One region of the Saccharopolyspora sp. NPDC045839 genome, then DNA from elsewhere that is predicted to be linked to it. Evidence: riboswitches for the same ligand, from Rfam matches in the RefSeq annotation. Region 1 holds a riboswitch; each other region holds the start of a gene.
What was found. A riboswitch is a leader RNA that binds a small molecule or an ion and turns the genes downstream of it on or off. The one in region 1 is predicted to bind S-adenosylmethionine.

Region 1 (6,315 bases):
GTGCTCGGCGAGCAGCTGCACGGCCTTCCAAGCCAGGTTGCTGGGGCCGGTGGGCACCGAATCCGCACCATCGCCGTGCACGTCGATGCCGGGTTCCTCGGCGACCAGCACGGTGACCTCGTCGGTCATCGACAGCGCCTGGAAGACGGTGACCAGCTCGTGGTAGCCGTCCGGGCGCGGGTCCCCGACCGACAGGTGCAGGTTCACCTTGGCGGGAACGCGAACGGTGATGGGGGTAGGAACCACGGAGAGCACTCTTAGAGCGTACGTGTAGAGGAAACCCCGCCGCCGACTTCCCTGCGTATAAGAACCTATCCAGCCCACCTTTCGGAGCGGTGCGGGTAGCGGCCCCCCTGCGGGAATTGCGGTCGCCGCCTGGACTCCGGGATCCCCGACTTACGTATGACCCAATACGCGGCATCGGGGCTGTCCTCGCCAGACGACGCCTGAGAACCCGCGGCGGTGCGAGCTGCGCAGGTGGGCTAAGCGGCTACGCCGCTTCAAGAACAAAGCGGGAAAATGCGGTGAAGGGCGCCTCCCCGCGATCAACTCGCAGGGAAGCGCCCTTCAGCGCTGATGCTGGGGTCAGGCCGCCGGGATGACCGCGACGCCGCCGTACTTCTGGTTGATGAAGTCCTTGACCTGCTGGGACCGCAGCAGCTCGGCGAGCTTCTGGATCCGCGGGTCCTTCTCCAGCGCCGGGCTGGTCACCAGGCCGTTGGCGTACGGGTTGTTCTCCGGGCTCTCCACGAGGACCGGGTTCTGCAGGTTCGCCTTGATCGCGTAGTTGCCGTTGACCACCGCGGCGGCGGCGTCATCCACCGAGCGCGGCAGCTGGTCCGGCGACAGGTCCTTGAACTTGATGTTCTTGGGGTTCTCGGCGATCGCCGACTCCAACCGGGTGCCCACCGCGGCGTCCGGCTTGAGCTTGATCAGGCCGCCCTGCTCCAGCAGCTTCAGGCCGCGGAACTGGTTCGCCGGGTCGTTGGACAGCGTGACCGTCGCGCCGTCCTGGACCTCCTGCAGCGACTTGACCTTGTTGGAGTACACCGCGAGCGGCTCCAGGTGCACGGCCTGGATCCAGACGAAGTCGCCGCCGCGCTGCTTGCGGTACTCGTCCAGGTAGGGCTGGTGCTGGAAGTAGTTCGCCTCCAGCTCGCCGTTCGCGACGGCCTCGTTCGGCCGGTTGTAGTCGTCGAACTTGACGATCTCGATGTCGAGCCCGGCCTGCTTCGCCAGGTCGTCCTTGACGTACTGCAGGATCTCGCCGTGCGGCGTCGGGCTGACCGCGACCCGCAGCGGGGCGTTCGGGTCCGAGGAGGCCTGGCCGCCGCCACCCCCGCACGCGGCCAGCACCACGCCGGCCGCGGCCACCAGGGCGGCAAAACGCAAACGCATCAGAGTTCGTCCTTTCTGGACAGTGGTTGGGAGGTCGTCCCAAGCAGGAAGAGGTTCGGGTGGGCGTCGCCCACGAGGTCAGCTCGTCGCGGTCCGGCGCCGGTCGACGAGCTTCGCGGTCCGGTCGGTGATCAGCTGCATCGCGAAGGCCAGCACGCCGAGCACGACCACCGATCCCCACAGGATCCGGTCGTCGTAGCCCTGGTAGCCGTCCTGGATCGCGGTCGTGCCCAGCCCGCCGCCGCCGATCGCGCCGGCCATCGCGGCGTAGCCGACCAGCGCCACGGCGGTGACGCCGACCGCGCCGACCAGCGCGGCCCGGGCCTCGCCGAGCAGCACCGTCCACACGATCCGCAGCTTGCTCGATCCGGTCGTGATCGCAGCCTCGACCACGGTGAAGCTGACCTCGCGCAACGCGTTCTGCGTCAACCGCGCGAAGAACGGGATGGCACCGATGGTCAGCGGCACGATCACCGCGGTGCTGCCGATCGACGTGCCGATCAGCAGCCGGGTGAACGACGCCAGCACCACCAGCAGAACGACGAACGGCACCGAACGCACCACGTCGACGACCACGCCGAGCACCCGGTACAGCACGGGCTTCGGGTTCAGGCCGACCGGCGAGGTCAGGTGCAGCAGCACCCCGAGCGGCAGGCCTCCCAGCACCGCCAGCAGGGTCGACACCAACACCATGTAGAGCGTGTCGATCGTCGCTTCACCAAGAATTCCAAGGACCTCCGACCAGGGGGTCACATCACTCACGCAGCAGCTCCGTCAACGCACACCGGGGCGCGTCGCACATGCGCGTCCCGCTCGACCATCCACTTCAGGGCCGCCTCGGCTCGCTCGCCGGTCAGGCCGACCTTGAACTTCGCCACGGGCGTGTCACCCAGCCTGGTCAACCCGCCGCCCAGGATCGCGAGCTCGACCCCGAACCGGCCGGCGGCCTCCGGCAGCAACGCGCCGACCGCGGCGAATCCGACCAGCACGACCTCGGCGACGACGTCGTGCCGCCCGCCGGGCCGCAGCGAATCGCCCTGGTCGGTGCCGGGCAGCAGCGTGTCGCCCACCCGGCTGCCGGGCTCGGCGACGAGGTCGATGACCTTGCCGTGCTCGACCACCCGGCCGTCCTCCAGCACCGCGACGTCGTCGGCGATCTTGCGCACCACGGCCATGTCGTGGGTGACCACCAGCACGGTGACGCCCAGTTCGGCGCGGGCGCGGTCCAGCACCGTGAGCACCGAGTCGGTGGTGCTCGGGTCGAGCGCCGAGGTCGGCTCGTCGGCCAGCAGCACCGACGGCTTGGCGGCCAGCGCACGCGCCACCGCGATCCGCTGGCGCTGCCCGCCGGAGAGCTGGTCGGGGTAGACGGAGGCCTTGTCGGTCAGGCCCACGAGGTCCAGCAGCTCGCCGACGCGGGTGCGCCGCTGCGGGCCGCTGACACCGGCCGCTTCCAGCGGCAACGCGACGTTGCCCGCGGCGGTGCGCTGGCGCAGCAGCGAATCGCCTTGCGGCACAACGCCGATCTGGCGACGCGCTGCGCGAAGCGCCTTGCCGCCGAGGGAAACGAGGTCGGTGCCGTCGACGCGGATGGCGCCGCCGTCCGGCTTCTCCAGCAGCGCGATGCACCGGGCCAGGGTCGACTTGCCGGCCCCGCTCGGACCGACCACCCCGCACACCGCACCGGCCGAAACCTCCATCGACACGCCGTCGAGGGCGCGGACGGTTCCATTGTTGTGCTGGAAGGACTTGGTCAGGTTCTCGACTGTGATCACGATCGGCTCCACATCAGCTCGCGACGGCCGCGCGCACGACAGGGCGGCAGGCCAAGGAACTTCGGAAAGGGAGGAAGGGCTGGGTCACATCTCGCGACGACAGGCGGTGGTGGTACGACGCCCGTGGTCGATGACGCGACGCTGCGTCAGCAGCCTCCGGATGTGGTTCTGCCGGGATCGGGCCAGCTGAGCTCGGGTCTGACCCGCGGGCGGGCTGGCTAACAGCGCGTTGGAATCCACAACAACTCCATCGGTCCTGGCGTTAGCACCTGCCCATCGGGTGGTTGCTGCGGCGTCGCGGAGCCAGGTCTCTCGGCCGCTCGGGATGGATTTCCCGAATAGTAGAACCCACTGGCGGATTCCAGCGCAAGTTGATAGTCGTCACTTTCCGAAATCGTTTGCCAAATCACACACCCGGACGAGCGGGAATTTTCCTGGCACCCCAGGTGTTCTCGGTGACTCCGAGTAGTGGATCGACCTCGGTTGGCAAGCGCCCGGACGGGTGGTTCAGCGGCCGCTCTCGGTAGCCGCGGCCTCCGCGATGCGCGCGAAGTCGGCGATCTCCAACTGCTCACCGCGAATCGACGGATCCACCCCGGCGGCCCGGAGAACTTCCTCCGCGCGCGCGGCGGACCCGGCCCAGCCGGACAGCGCGGCGCGCAACGTCTTGCGCCGCTGGGCGAACGCCGCGTCCACCACTCGGAATACCTCCGCACGCGGCGCGGTCGACGGCGGTTCGACGCGCTCGAAAGACACCAGCCCGGAGTCCACATTGGGCACCGGCCAGAACACCTTGCGCGGCACCGGACCCGCGCGCCGCACGTCGGCGTACCACGCGGCCTTCGCGCTGGGCACGCCGTAGACCCGGCTGCCCGGCTTGGCGGCCATCCGGTCGGCGACCTCGGACTGCACCATGACCAGGCCGTGCCGCAGGCTCGGCAGTTCGGCCAGCAGGTGCAGCACCACCGGCACGGCGACGTTGTACGGCAGGTTCGCGACCAGCGCGGTCGGCGGCGCCGGGAAGTCCGCGGCGGTCACCCGCAGGGCGTCGGCCTCGATCACGGTGAGCCGGTCGGCCAGCCCCGGGGCGAACTCGGTGGCGGTGCGCGGCAGCCGCGCCGCGAGCACCGGATCGATCTCGACGGCCGTCACGGCACCGGCGGCCGGGAGCAGGGCGAGCGTCAGGGAGCCCAGGCCGGGGCCGACCTCCAGCACGACGTCGTCCGCCGTGACCGACGCCGAGGCCACGATGCGGCGCACCGTGTTCGGGTCGTGCACGAAGTTCTGGCCGAGCTTCTTCGTCGGGCGGATGTCGAGCTCCTCGGCCAACCGGCGCACGTCGGCCGGGCCGAGCAGATTCGCCTGCTGGTCGTCCACACGGAAAAACTACCCGCGCGCCGAAGCCACCGTCCCCGCACCCCGACCAGAGGGTGGGAAGCCCGGTTTCGCCCGGCAAATGCCGGTGAGCGTTTTGGGGTGCCACAGCGCCCCAAAACGCTCACGAGCCATACGTCAGTTCAGGCCGAGCTTGGAGGAGCAGCCCGGCCAGGCTCCGTAGCCGCCGCCGCGGGCCGCGCGGACCTTCTCGGCGACCGCGATCTGCTGCTCGCGGCTGGCCTGGTGCGGGTACGGCGCGTACTGGTCGCCACCGTAGGCGTCCCAGGTGGACTTGTTGAACTGCAGGCCGCCGTAGTAGCCGTTGCCGGTGTTGATCGCCCAGTTGCCGCCGGCCTCGCACTTCGCCAGCTTGTCCCACACCCCGCTGTTCGGCGGCTGCTTCCCGCCGACGCGCACGACCTTGGGCTGCGCTTCCTTGGTGATCTTCTCGCCGACGGCTTCCCGGCCGGTCTCCTCGCCGTTGCGCGTGGTGACCCGGGTGAACACGATCTTCTCGCCGGGCACGCCGGGGAACTCGACCCGCTCCTCGCCCTTGAACATCGTGTTGTCGACGATCTCCTGCACCGGGGGCGCGACCGGCATCGTCACGTTGATGACCGTGCTGCCGGTGCGGTCGATGCGGATCTCGGCGCCGGTGACCAGCCGCTGGTCGCCGCCGGGCGTGATCGTGTCCTCGGGGCCGAGCTCGAGCTTCTGCTCCTTGACCAGCTCGTCGATGTTGACGGCGGTCGTGGTCAGCTGCCGCGGCTCGTTGCCACCGTCGAAGACGGTGATGTTCTTGCTGGTCTTGACGATCAGCTCCAGGCCCTGCTCGGGCACGGCCATGGTGCGGTCGGCGGAAAGCCACGCCCCATCGGCCTGGACGCCGAGCTGGCGCAGCGCCTGGTCCACCGTGACCGAGCGGACCCATTCCTCGCGCGGCTCACCGTCGACGGTCAGCTTCAGCAGCCGCCCGCGGTCGAGGGTGATGGTGTCGCCGTGGCTGACCTTGGCCTGCGGCGAGGGGCTCAGCGCGTCGTGCTGGCCGACGGCGATGCCCTCGTCCTCGAGCACGTCGGCGACGGTGCCCTCGTAGGTGCTGACGGTGCGCTCGTGCCCGTCGACCTCGACGGTCACCGACTTGTCCATCGCGGCGGCCGCGCCGCCGGTGCCGGTGAGGGTGAGCAGCACGCCGGCCACCGCGCCCTTGAGGAAGCGCCGCTTCCAGGTGGCGATCGCGTCGACGACCTCCTGCGGCGGGGTGTCGTCCTCCTCCGCCTCCGGCAACGCGTCCGGGATGACCAGCGGCGGCAGCACCGTGGTCTCGGCGTTGATCAGCCGGATGACCTCGTCGACGTCGATCTCGGCGGTGGCGAGCATGTCCTCGGCGTCCGGGCCGAGAACGTCGTAGATGTCCGCCGGGGTGATCTCGAGCGAGCCCGGCGGGAAGCTCGGGTGGTCCTCGGCCGGGTACCGCTGCGGCTCCGGGCGTTCCAGGAGTCCGACAGCGGTGTGCTGCTCGGCCTGGACCGGGGTGAACCAGTCCGTCGCAGGCTCGAAAGATTCGGCCCAGTAGCCGTCGTCCGACCGGTAGGCATGGCCGGGATAGCTGGGCTCGCCGCGTCCGTTCACAGGGTCGTTACCTCCCGAAGGCGGAAGTCGCGCTCGCGTGCTGCGGAGCGGAGGCGGTGTCGGGCGAGACCCATGTCGTCGCTCAACTCCCTCGCTCCTCGCGTGCACACAACCTTCGTGCTTCGTGTCTGTA
Region 2 (6,315 bases), on a different contig from region 1:
CTGGTGGTCGGCGACACCGGGCGGCTGCCGCCGGAGGTGGAGCAGAACTTCGAGACCGCCGGGCTGTCCCACCTGACGGCGGTTTCGGGCGCCAACCTCGCGATCGTGTGCGGCGCGGTGCTGGTACTGCTGCACCTGGTCGGAGCGGGGCCGGTCATGTCGGCCGTGGGTGCGGGCGCGGCGCTCGTCGGGTTCGTCGTCCTGGCCGGACCGGAACCGAGCGTGTTGCGCGCGGCGGTGATGGGCGCGATCACGTTGCTCGCATTGGTGCTGGGCAGACAGCGGTCGGCGTTGCCGGCGCTGTCCGCGAGCGTGATCGGCTTGCTGCTGCTCCTGCCAGACCTGGCGACCAGCGCGGGATTCGCGCTGTCGGTCGCGGCCACCGCCGGGCTGGTGGTGCTGGCACCGGTGTGGTCATCGGCGCTGCGGGCGAGGGGAGTGCCGATCGGGTTGGCGGAAGCGATCGCCGTGCCGCTGGCGGCGCACGTCGTCACGGCTCCGCTGATCGCGGCGCTCTCCGGTGAGGTCAGCCTGGTGGCGGTGCCGGCGAACATGCTGGCCGGGCCCGTCGTCGCACCGGCGACGGTGTTCGGGGTCCTGGCCACCGTGGTGGCGCCGGTATCGGCCTGGTCGGCCGGCGTGTTCGGCCGGCTGGCGGCGCCGGAGCTGGAGTGGATCATCCTGGTCGCCGAGCGGGCCGCGGCGGTTCCCGGCGCGGCGTTCGACTGGCCATCGGGCACCGTCGGCGGGATCGCGCTCGCGGTGATCGCGGCGGTCGGGCTGATCGCTTTGCGCGGCAAGCGGATTCGCCTGGTGGTCGCGGTGGGGCTGCTGCTCGTGGTGCTGGTCGTGGTGCCGGTGCGCACCGTGCTGCCGGGCTGGCCGGTGCCGGGCTGGAGCGTGGTCGCCTGCGACGTCGGCCAGGGTGACGGGCTGGTGCTGGCCACCGGCCGCCCGGACGAGGCGGTGGTGGTCGACACCGGGCCGGATCCGCAACGGGCCGCGGAATGCCTGCGGCGGCTCGGGATTCGCCGGATCCCGCTGGCGGTGCTCACCCACCTGCACGCCGATCACGTGAGCGGGCTGGCCGCGCTGATGGGGAAGATCCCCGTCGATGCGGTCGCGATCGGCCCGCTGCGGCAGCCGGCGTGGGCGATGGACGACGTCGCGAGGGATGCCCGCGTGCACCGGGTTCCGGTCGTGCCGCTGTTGTCCGGGCAGCGCGCGGCCTGGCCGGGGCTGGTCCTGGACGTGCTCGGCCCGGACCCGGTGCTGGCCCGCACGCAGTCGGCCGACGACGCCAACGACGCGTCGATCGTGCTGCTGGCGACCACCCCGGCCGGTCGGGTCCTGCTCACCGGCGACGTCGAGCTGCCCGGGCAGGGGCGGCTGGTGTCCTCCGGTGCGGATCTCCGGGCCGATGTGCTCAAGGTCCCGCACCACGGATCCCGTTACACCGCACCGCGTTTCCTGCAAGCGGTGCGCCCGAGGCTGGCCGTGATCAGCGTCGGCGCCGGCAACACCTACGGGCACCCCAGCCCGTTCATCGTCGACAACCTCACCCGTGCGGGCACGAAAGTGCTGCGCACCGATCAGGAAGGAGATATCGCGATCCTGCCCGGCCCGCAGGGTCCCCGCTACGTGGCCAGGGGCGACCCGCTGCGCGCAGGCGAGTCGTAGGACGAGGCGACCCGAATACCCGTGTTAGTCCCTTGTGGACGAAAGCGCGGCGCCACCGCCGTGCGGTGACGCCGCGCCCTCGAATCAGGTCGCCGGGTCGGCTCAGAGGCCGAGCGCCTGGTTGACCGCCTCGGTGGTCGGCGCGACGGTGGCCTTCGGGCCGATCTGGTCCTGCACCGCGTCCAGGGTCTTCAGGCCGTCACCGGTGATCAGCAGCACGGTCTCGGCATCCGGGTCGATCTTGCCCGCCTCGATGAGCTTCTTCGCCGTGGCCACGGTGACCCCACCGGCCGTCTCGGCGAAGATGCCCTCGGTGCGCGCCAGCAGCCGGATGCCGTCGCGGACCTCGTCGTCGGTGACGTCCTCGATGGCGCCGCCGGTCTTGCGCACGATGTCGAGCACGTAGGGGCCGTCGGCGGGAGCGCCGATGGCCAGCGACCGGGCGATGGTGTCCGGCCGCACCGGCTGGACCACGTCGTGGCCGCTCTTGTACGCCGTCGACACCGGGGAACAGCCGGTGGCCTGCGCGCCGAAGATCCGCACCGGGCTCGGCTCCACCAGGCCGACCTGGCCGAGCTCGTTGAATCCCTTGTAGACCTTGGTCAGCTGCGAGCCGGAGGCGATCGGCACCACGATCTGCTCGGGGATGCGCCAGCCGAGCTGCTCGGCGACCTCGAAGGCCAGCGTCTTCGAGCCTTCGGAGTAGTAGGGCCGGACGTTGACGTTGACGAACGCCCAGTCCTCGTGCTCGGCGGCGAGCTCGGTGGCCAGCCGGTTCACGTCGTCGTAGTTGCCGTCGACGGCCAGCAGCGAACCGTCGTAGACCGCGCTCATCAGGATCTTGGCGCGCTCCAGGGTCTTGGGCACCAGCACCACCGAGTCCCAGCCGGCGCGGGCCGCGGCTGCGGCCACCGCGTTGGCGAGGTTGCCGGTGGAGGGGCAGGCCAGCACCTTGAAGCCGAATTCGCGGGCGGCGGCCAGCGCCACCGCGACGACGCGGTCCTTGAAGGAGTGGGTGGGGTTGCCGGTGTCGTCCTTGATCCAGATCCGCTTGACGCCCAACGCCTTCGCGAGGTTGTCGGCCCGGATCAGCCGGGTACAGCCCGGGTCGGTGTTCGGGTGCTCCTCGACGTTGGAGGGCACCGGGAGCAGCTGCTTGTAGCGCCAGATGGAACGCGGGCCGGCCTCGATGTCCTCGCGGCGGATCCGGCCGAAGTCGTACGCGACCTCGAGCGGGGAGAAGTCTTCCAAGGAGACGAATTCCGGGGCCAGCGGCTGCCGGTGGCCCTCTTCCTTGGACACCAGTTCGACGGCATTGCCCAGGTCGTAGGTCTTCTTCGCCGAATTCTGGGCATGGGCAGCAGCGGTCATCGCGAGGTCCTCTCCTCATCTGTCCCGCGGACGGGTCGGAATTGGCACCGCTTTCGTCAGAGACCTCGCGGGTGAAAATCACGATTCGCTGACGAACGGTTGCCGGGGCTTCATCGGGCCGTTCCCTCTGCCCCTCTGGATGAGCTATTCGGTTGTGCCGGCAACGCTAGTGGACCGCGCCGGGTTCTGGCCAGCACGATCCAGATGGCGGGACCGTCGCGGGTGCGTGCGACGATGCGTGCATGAGTGCACCGGCCGTGGTCCCCGATCCGCTGCATCTGGTTATCGGCGACGAAGAACTGCTGGTGGAACGCGCGCTGTGGGCGGCCGTCGGAGCCGCCCGCGCCGTGGATCCGGAGGCCGAGCTGCGCCGCGTGAAGGTGAGCGAACTCACTCCTCCGGAGTTGGCGGAGCTGCTCAGTCCGTCGTTGTTCGCCGAGGGCCGGGTGCTGGCCGTGGAGTCCGCGCAAGACGCGGGCAAGGAGATCGCCGAAGCGCTGCTGACGTACGCCCGGCAGCCGGCGGACGGGGTCACGCTCGTCATCGTGCACACCGGCGGCGGCCGGTCGAAGTACGGCAAGGAACTGCCCAATGCGCTGCGCAAACTCGGCGCGCGCGTCACCGAGTGCAACAAGATCACCAAACCTGCCGAGCGGGAGGCGTTCGTCCGCGACGAGGTGCGCCGGGCCGGCGGGAAGACCGATGCGGCCGGTGTGGCCGCCCTGATCGAATCGGTCGGTTCGGACCTGCGCGAGCTGTCGGCCGCGGCGACGCAGCTGGTCGCCGACACCGGCGGCAAGGTCGACGAGACGGCGGTGCGCCGCTACCACCGCGGGCGTGCGGAGGTGACCGGGTTCGCGGTCGCGGAGAAGGCGGTGACCGGTGATCGGGCTGCGGCGCTGGAGGCCTTGCGGTGGGCCGTGCAGCTCGGCGTTCCGCACGTGCTGATCGCCGATGCCCTCGCTGATTCGGTGCGCACCATCGGCCGGGTCGCCGCCGCGGGTGGCCGGAACGATCCGTTCCGGCTGGCGGGTGAGCTCGGCATGCCCGCGTGGAAGGTGAAGAAGGCGCTGGCGCAGTCCCGCGGCTGGAACGCTTCGAGCCTCGCGCAGGCGCTGCAGGCGGTCGCGGAGGTCAACGCCGGGGTCAAGGGCATGGCCGCCGACGCCACCTACGCCCTGGAGCGGACCGTCCTCCGGCTCGTGGAGCTCCGCAACCAGCGTTCGTGACCCGCGCTTTCCCGTGAATGCAAACGGCCCCCTGCCCGTGGCGGGAAGGGGGCCGGAAGCTCGGCCTCAGCTCAGAGCTGGTTGGCGCGCTGCGCCAGCGCGGACTTCTTGTTCGCGGCCTGGTTCTTGTGGATGACGCCCTTGCTGGCGGCCTTGTCCAGCGCGCGGCTGGCGGCCTGCTGCAGCTCGATGGCCTTGTCCTTCTCGCCGGCGTCAGCGGCCTCGCGGAACTTGCGGATGGCGGTCTTGACCGCGGACTTCACGGCCTTGTTCCGCTGCCGGGCCAGCTCGTTGGTCTTGATCCGCTTCATCTGGGACTTGATGTTGGCCACTGTGGCGCCTCTTCTCAGTCTGTTGAATCGATCGTGCCGCGCTGTCGTCGGCGCTGCCCCAGGGCAGATTTCCTCCACGGCGGAATGCCGCACGGCACGGTCGTCCATGTTAACAGCGGCCACCTGCGCCGATGGTGGCGGGCGGGACCGCGCGACGGCGGTCACATCGGCTCGGATCCCGCGCCTGCGGACCATAGGGTCACTCTTCGTGCTCGATGCGTTGAACTGGCCCGGATTCGCGGAACTTTCCCTGGCCGGGCTGTTGTTCCTCTGCTGTGCCGCGTTCCTGGCCGGGGCGGTCGACGCCATCGTGGGCGGTGGCGGCCTGATCCAGCTGCCCGCGATGCTGCTGCTCCTGCCCGGCGGCGAGGTGATCTACTCGCTGGCGACCAACAAGGTGGCGGCGATCGCCGGGACCGCGGCCGCCGCCCGGACGTACGCGAAGCGGACGCCGATCGACTGGCAGGCCGCGCTGTCGATGGCGATCGTCGCCCTGCTCGGGTCGCTGGGCGGAGCCGTCCTGGCCGATGCGCTTCCGTCGCAGGTCCTCAACGTCATCGTGCTGGTCGCGTTGGCCGTCGTCGGCATCTACACCTGGCGCAAGCCCGAGCTGGGTTCGTCCGATGCGCCGCGCTTCGAGCGGCGCGCGCAGCTGCTCGTGATGCTCGCCGGCGGCGCCCTGATCGGCTTCTGGGACGGCATCGCGGGGCCCGGCACCGGCTCGTTCCTGGTGTTCCTGCTCGTCGGCCTGGTCGGTTTCGCGTTCGTCACGGCATCGGCGACGGCGAAGGTCGTCAACGTCGCCACGAACATCGGCGCGCTCGCGTTCTTCATCCCGGCGGGCAAGGTGCTGTGGGGCTTGGCACTGGTGATGGCCGCGAGCAACATGGCGGGCAGCATCCTCGGCGCGATGGTCGCCGCGAAGCGCGGATCCGGTTTCGTGCGACGGGTTTTCCTGACGGTGGTCGTCGGGCTCGTCATCAGCCTCGGCTGGAAGCTCGCCGCGGGCGTGTAGACGCGGGAACCGGACGGAGTAACATCAACGCCTGGTTGTGCCTAGGGTTCCGCTCCCGCTCCGCTGCAGGTCACCACAACTAGGAGCGCGGGGGACCGGTCCGAGCGGCACCGGCGACCGCGGAAGGAGTGCGGTCGCACATCTGACGGGACAAAAGCCTGGAGGAACCCGGATGCCGCGCGCCCGCGTGGCACGGAGAGGGTTCCCATGGGCCTGGCCGCCGTTCTTCTCGTCGTCACCGCCGCGTTCGCGCACGCGGGGTGGAACTTCTTCGCCAAGCGCGCCGGGTCGGCCGGTGCCGGGTTCGTGTGGCTGACCGCGACGTGCAGCGCCGTGCTGTACCTGCCGGTGGCGGCGGCATCGCTGTTCTGGACCGGGATGCCCGTGCTGGGCGACTGGCTGCTGGGCGTGCTGGTCAGCGCGGTCGTGCACCTGGCGTACTTCCTGCTGCTGCAGCGCGGCTACGCGGTCGGCGACATGTCGGTGGTGTACCCGCTGGCCCGCGGCACGGGCCCGATGCTGGCGATGATCATCGCGGTGTTGGTGCTGGGGGAGCGCCCGGGCTGGCTCGGGGTGCTCGGCGGGCTGCTGGTGGTCGCCGGGGTTTTCGTGATCGGCCTGTCCGACGGGGTGCCGCGTTCCGGCGCGAGCCTGGCGGGCGTGGGTTTCGGCCTGCTGACCGGCTCGC
Region 3 (6,315 bases), on a different contig from region 1:
TACGCGCGCGAGCTGGGCGAGGACGTCGCCGAGCACGTGGTGGCGCGGTTCAAGGGCGCCGAGCTGCTCGGCACGAAGTACGCCCCGCCGTTCGACTTCTTCGTCGGCCGGGAGAACGCGCACCAGGTGCTGGCGGCCGACTACGTCACGACCGAGGACGGCACCGGGCTGGTGCACATCGCCCCGGCCTTCGGTGAAGAGGACAAGGTCGTCACCGACGCCGCGAACATCGAGCCGGTGGTCCCGGTCGACGCGCACGGCAAGTTCACCGGCGAGGTCCCGCCGTACGAGGGTCTGCAGGTCTTCGAGGCCAACAAGCAGATCATCCGCGACCTCAAGGAAAAGGGTCTGCTGCTGCGGCACGAGACCTACGACCACCCGTACCCGCACTGCTGGCGCTGCGACAACGCGCTGATCCAGCGGGCGGTGTCGTCCTGGTTCGTGGCGGTCAGCCAGTTCAAGGACCGGATGGTCGAGCTGAACCGGCAGATCAACTGGGTGCCGGGGCACATCCGGGACGGCCAGTTCGGCAAGTGGCTGGAGAACGCCCGCGACTGGAACATCTCCCGCAACCGGTACTGGGGTTCGCCGATCCCGGTGTGGGTCTCCGACGACCCGGCCTACCCGCGCACCGACGTCTACGGCTCGCTGGACGAGCTGGAGCGCGACTTCGGGGTGCGGCCGGCGAACCTGCACCGCCCGGAGATCGACGACCTGACCCGGCCGAACCCGGACGACCCGACCGGGAAGTCGACGATGCGCCGGGTGCCGGAGGTGCTGGACTGCTGGTTCGAGTCCGGCTCGATGCCGTTCGCCCAGGTGCACTACCCGTTCGAGAACTCGGAGTGGTTCGAGCACCACTACCCGGGCGACTTCATCGTCGAGTACAACGGCCAGACCCGCGGCTGGTTCTACCTGCTGCACGTGCTGGCGACGGCGCTGTTCGACCGGCCGGCGTTCACCAACGTGCTGGCGCACGGCATCGTGCTCGGCGACGACGGCCTGAAGATGTCGAAGTCCAAGCGCAACTACCCGGACGTCAACGAGGTCTTCGACCGCGACGGCTCCGACGCGATGCGCTGGTTCCTGATGGCCAGCCCGATCCTGCGCGGCGGCGACCTGGTGGTCACCGAGCGCGGCATCCGGGACGCGGTGCGCCAGGCGGTGCTGCCGCTGTGGAACTCCTGGTACTTCCTGGCGCTGTACGCCAACGCCGAGGGCGTCTCCGGCGAGTCCAAGGTGGACAGCGAGCACGTGCTGGACCGGTACATCCTGGCAAAGACGCACGAGCTGGTCGGCGACGTGCAGTCCGCAATGGACTCGTTCGACCTCGCCGGCGCCTGCTCGGACGTGCGGGACTTCCTGGAAGTGCTGACCAACTGGTACGTGCGCCGGTCCCGCGACCGCTTCTGGGCGGGTGACCGGGACGCGATCAACACGCTGCACACCGTGCTGGAGGTGACCAGCCGGGTGGTGGCGCCGATGCTGCCGCTGACCGCGGAGGCGGTCTGGCGCGGGCTGACCGGCGGCCGCTCGGTGCACCTGGCGGACTGGCCGCTGGTCGACGAGCTGCCCGCGGACGCCGCGCTGGTGACCGCGATGGACGAGGTGCGCCAGGTGTGCTCGTCGGTGTCGAGGCTGCGCAAGTCCAACAACCTCCGGGTGCGGTTGCCGCTGGCCAAGCTCGTGGTCGCCACCCCGGACGCGGAGGCGCTGCGGCCCTTCGCGGACCTGATCCGCGACGAGGTCAACGTCAAGGACCTGGAGCTGAGCACCGACGTCGCCGCGCACGGTCACTTCGAGATCGCGGTGAACGCGCGGGCCGCCGGTCCGCGGCTGGGCCGCGACGTGCAGAAGGTGATCAAGGCGGTGAAGTCGGGCGAATGGCAGCGCACCGGCGGCACCGTGGTCGCGGCCGGCATCGAGCTGCAGGAGAACGAGTTCGACGAGCGGCTGGTCTCCACTGACCCCGGCGCGGCATCGGCGCTGCCCGGCGGCAAGGGCCTGGTGGTGCTGGACACCGAGGTGACCCCGGAGCTGGCGGCCGAAGGCCTGGCCCGCGACGTGGTCCGCGTCGTCCAGCAGGCCCGCAAGGAGGCGGACTTCCAGGTCTCCGACCGGATCGCGGTGGCGATCTCGGCCCCGGCCGAGGTCCTGTCGGCCGTCGCCGAGCACCGCGAGTTCATCGCGGCCGAAACGCTGGCGAACGCGGTCGAGTCCGGCGACGTGGCGGACGGCTTCACCGGCACCGCCGGTGAGGGCACCGAGATCAAGATCGGCGTCACCAAGGCCTGATCCCGCGAGGTCAAGGGCGCTTTCCGCCGGATTTCCCGGCGGGAAGCGCCCTTCGCGCTTCCGGGATCGGTGTGACCAAGGCCGCTCCCACGATCCGGGATCGCTGTTGTCCGGTGCCGCAGCGGTTTTCTAAGGTCCGTAGTCGAAGGTCATGAGTGCCAGCGTCAAGCCCCGGCTTGCTGGCCGGCAACCCTCCAACCGCGGTGGGGTGCCCCGGGTGAGGACCTGGCCGGTCGTGCAGGGCGATCCGGCAAGCGCGGACCCCTCCTGGGCGGGTCCGATGAGGCCCCCGAGGAGGCCGTCATGTCTTCTGCCGTCATCGACATCCCGAAGCAGTCCGATGTGGACTACCGGATCCCCGCTGTCGTCGGCCGCTCGCTGCAGGTCCCGCTGGTCACCGGCGAGCACATCGGATACGCGAACCTCGATCACGGGGCGAGCGCGCCTTGTCTGGAGCCGGTGCAGTCGGCGGTGAACGAGCTGCTGCCCTGGTACGCGAGCGTGCACCGCGGCGCCGGGTTCGCCTCCCAGGTGTGCACCCGGGTCTACGAGGGCGCCCGGGACAAGCTCCGGGCCTTCGTCGGCGCCCGGCGCACCGACTCGGTGATCTTCACGCGCAACACCACCGACGCCCTGAACCTGCTGGGGCGGGCGCTGCCGCGCGGCACCTCAGTCGTCGTCTTCGACACCGAGCACCACGCCGCGCTGCTGCCCTGGTCCGGCCCGCGGGTGCGCCGGCTGCCCGCGCCGGAGACCCCGGCGGACGCGGTCGCCGCGCTCGACGCGGCGCTGGCCGAATGCCCGGAGGGGCCGCGGCTGGCGGTGATCACGGGCGCCTCCAACGTCACCGGCGAGGTGTGGCCGGTCGCCGAGCTGGCGAAGGCAGCGCGGCGGCGCGGGGCGCGCACCGTGCTGGACGCCGCGCAGCTCGCGCCGCACCGGCCGGTGCGGATCGGTGAGCTCGACGTCGACTACGTCGCGATCTCCGGGCACAAGCTCTACGCGCCGTTCGGCGCGGGCGCGCTGATCGGCCGCGCGGACTGGCTCAACGCCGCCGAGCCGTACCTGGCGGGCGGCGGCGCGACCCGGCTGGTGCAGGAGCGGTCGGTCAGCTGGACGACCGGGCCGGAGCGGCACGAGGCCGGTTCGCCGAACACCGTCGGGGTGCACGCGCTGGCCAAGGCCTGCGAGACCCTCGCGGCGAACTGGCCGGACGTCGTCGAGCACGAGGAGACGCTGCTGCGCCGGCTGCGGGCCGGGCTGCGCGGCGTGCCGGGGCTGCGCGAGCTCCGGTTGTTCGACGCCGATCATGACCGGGTCGGCGTGGTGAGCTTCACCATCGACGGGCAGGACCCCGGCCTGCTGGCCGCGGCGCTTTCCGCGGAGCACGGCATCGGCGTCCGCGACGGCCTGTTCTGCGCGCACGTGGCCACGCGTCGGCTGCTCTCGCGGGCGGGCTCGGCCGCCGACCGCGCGGTGCGCGTCAGCGTCGGGCTGGGCACGACGGCGGAGCACATCGACCGCCTGGTGAACGCGTTGCGGCGGCTGGTGGCAGTGGGTCCGGTCTGGCGGTACGAGCAGGTCGACGGCCGCTGGGCGCCGGTCAACGACCCGCGCCCGCTGCCGGACTTCCTCGGCTGACCGCTCCGCACCGCGGAACCGGACTTCCATTCGTCCCGATTTTGCCTAAAATCGGGAGCTTCCCGCACCGGGCCGGGTCTCCCGATTTTGCCTAAAATTGGGAATCTTCGTGGCGGGGCGCAACGATCGGGGCTTCCGGTTTTGCCTAAAATCGGGCGGTTCCCCGCGTCGGGGTTCAGCGATTCGGTACTGCCGTGATGCGCCCGTCCAGGTTCAGGGACAATGGCCGGTGTGAGCACCGAGCAGTCCTCCCCGAGGGAGTCCTCAGCAGAGCCGGCGGGCACCGAGCCGACCGCCGCGGAACAGGCACCCGAGACGCAAGCCGAGGCGGCGGAGTCGCCCAAGCGCGCCTCCGGGAAGCTGCTCGGGTTGCTGGGCGGGGTCGCCGTGGTGGCCCTGGCCATCGACATCCTCACCAAGGTCGCCGTGGTGGCCAACCTGGAGGGCAAGCAGCCGGTCGAGTTGTTCGGCGGCCTGCTCTACCTCGACGTGCTGCGCAACCCCGGTGCCGCGTTCTCGCTGGCCACCGGGATGACCTGGCTGCTCGCGCTGCTCGCCATCGCGGTCGTCGGCGTGATCATCTGGCTGGCGCCGAAGCTGCGCTCGCCGGGCTGGGCGGTGGGACTCGGCCTGGTGCTCGGCGGCGCCTGCGGCAACCTGGTCGACCGGATCTTCCGCGCCCCCGGACCGCTGCAGGGGCACGTGGTCGACTTCCTGTCGGTGTTCGCGCCGGGCGGCGCGGTGTGGCCGGTGTTCAACGTCGCCGACTCCTGCATCGTCTGCGGCGGCATCCTGGTCGTGCTGATGTCGCTGCTGGGTCGCGACTACGACGGCACGGTGCACCGCAAGAAGAAGGCAGCGCAGTCGTGAGCGATCTCCGAACGCTGCCGGTTCCCGATGGGCTGGACGGCATGCGGGTCGACGCGGGCCTGTCGAAGCTGCTCGGCCTGTCCCGCAGCGCCGTCGCCTCGCTGGCCGAGTCCGGTGACGTGCTCGTCGACGGCAACCCGGCGGGCAAGTCGGACCGGCTGGCCGCCGGGGCCTGGCTGGAGGTGACGCTGCCGCCGGCGCAGCAGCCGCTGCAGGTCGTCGCGGTGCCGGTGGACGGGCTCAGGATCCTGCACCAGGACGACGACATCGTCGTGGTCGACAAGCCGATCGGCGTCGCCGTGCACCCGAGCCCGGGCTGGGAGGGGCCGACCGTGGTCGGCGGGCTCGCCGCCGCGGGCGTGCGCATCGCGACGTCCGGAGCCTCCGAGCGGCAGGGCGTCGTGCACCGCCTCGACGCGGGCACCACGGGTGTGATGGTCGTTGCCAAGAGCGAGCACGCGTACTCGGTGCTCAAGCGCGCGTTCAAGGAACGCACCGTGGACAAGCGGTACCACGCCGTGGTGCAGGGGCATCCGGACCCGAGCCGCGGCACCATCGACGCGCCGATCGACCGGCATCCGCGCCACGACTACAAGTTCGCGGTCGTCACCGGCGGCAAGCCCAGCGTCACCCACTACGAGATGGTGGAGGCGTTCCGCGCGGCGTCGCTGGTGGACGTGAAGCTGGAAACCGGGCGCACGCACCAGATCCGGGTGCACTTCTCGGCGATCAAGCACCCCTGCGTCGGCGACCTGACCTACGGCGCGGACCCGGTGCTGGCCCGGCGACTCGCTATTACCAGGCAGTGGTTGCACGCGCGCAGCCTCTCCTTCGAGCACCCGTCCGGCGGCTGGGTCACGTTCGAAAGCGAATACCCCGGCGACCTGCAGCACGCGCTGGACGAGCTCCGCGGTCAGGACGGCTGAGCCGGGTACGGTGGCGGACAAGCCTGTGAACGAGCAAGGGGGCTTGATGGCACAGTCGAGGTCGTTCGATGGGTCGGATGCACCGACGCCGCCCAGCGGCATACCGGTGTTCGACGCCGGAGCCGACGCGGACACGCCGCCGGCCGGTTTCACCAGCCTCGGCGACGTGATCAGCGCGGAGGACGTGGGGAAGGCGGCGCCGTCGGTGCTCGGCGCTCCGGAACCGAACCAGGCGGGGAGCGAAGCGGGGGACTGGCCGACGCTGGAGTACCGCAGCCGCAACAAGCCGGAGCGCCCCAAGCGCAGCAACCCGCTGAACATCTTCCGCCGCGGCAAGGAGTCATGAGCCGGCGCCTCACAGCGCCTTGAGCTCTTCGACCACTTCTCGTACCGAGGCCTTGGCGTCGCCGAAGAGCATCGTCGTCTTCGGGTCGGTGTAGAGCGGGTTGTCCACGCCCGCGAAGCCCGCCCGCATCGAGCGCTTCAGGACGACGATCGCCTTCGCCTGGTCGACGTTGAGGATCGGCATGCCGTAGATCGGCGAGTTCGGGTCGGTGCGGGCCGCCGGATTGGTGACGTCGTT

Region 2: another riboswitch for S-adenosylmethionine. It lies ahead of thrC (threonine synthase); the one in region 1 lies ahead of AC07EQ_RS35290 (methionine ABC transporter ATP-binding protein).
Region 3: another riboswitch for S-adenosylmethionine. It lies ahead of AC07EQ_RS12305 (aminotransferase class V-fold PLP-dependent enzyme); the one in region 1 lies ahead of AC07EQ_RS35290 (methionine ABC transporter ATP-binding protein).

What each region holds. Positions count from the first base shown of each region.
Region 1 is NZ_JBWKKH010000036.1:33,917-40,231, forward strand. It holds gene AC07EQ_RS35275 (4-(cytidine 5'-diphospho)-2-C-methyl-D-erythritol kinase) at 1-246, opposite strand, end outside; gene AC07EQ_RS35280 (MetQ/NlpA family ABC transporter substrate-binding protein) at 586-1,398, opposite strand; gene AC07EQ_RS35285 (ABC transporter permease subunit) at 1,477-2,160, opposite strand; gene AC07EQ_RS35290 (methionine ABC transporter ATP-binding protein) at 2,157-3,173, opposite strand; SAM riboswitch class I at 3,418-3,505, opposite strand; gene rsmA (16S rRNA (adenine(1518)-N(6)/adenine(1519)-N(6))-dimethyltransferase RsmA) at 3,681-4,550, opposite strand; gene AC07EQ_RS35300 (transglycosylase family protein) at 4,686-6,182, opposite strand.
Region 2 is NZ_JBWKKH010000008.1:81,895-88,209, reverse strand. It holds gene AC07EQ_RS13935 (ComEC/Rec2 family competence protein) at 1-1,680, shown strand, start outside; gene thrC (threonine synthase) at 1,783-3,051, opposite strand; SAM riboswitch class I at 3,064-3,197, opposite strand; gene holA (DNA polymerase III subunit delta) at 3,294-4,280, shown strand; gene rpsT (30S ribosomal protein S20) at 4,352-4,612, opposite strand; gene AC07EQ_RS13915 (TSUP family transporter) at 4,821-5,627, shown strand; gene AC07EQ_RS13910 (EamA family transporter) at 5,835-6,315, shown strand, end outside.
Region 3 is NZ_JBWKKH010000007.1:53,637-59,951, reverse strand. It holds gene ileS (isoleucine--tRNA ligase) at 1-2,295, shown strand, start outside; SAM riboswitch class IV at 2,443-2,558, shown strand; gene AC07EQ_RS12305 (aminotransferase class V-fold PLP-dependent enzyme) at 2,599-3,936, shown strand; gene lspA (signal peptidase II) at 4,159-4,806, shown strand; gene AC07EQ_RS12295 (RluA family pseudouridine synthase) at 4,848-5,732, shown strand; gene AC07EQ_RS12290 (hypothetical protein) at 5,779-6,078, shown strand; gene AC07EQ_RS12285 (NAD(P)(+) transhydrogenase (Re/Si-specific) subunit beta) at 6,088-6,315, opposite strand, start outside.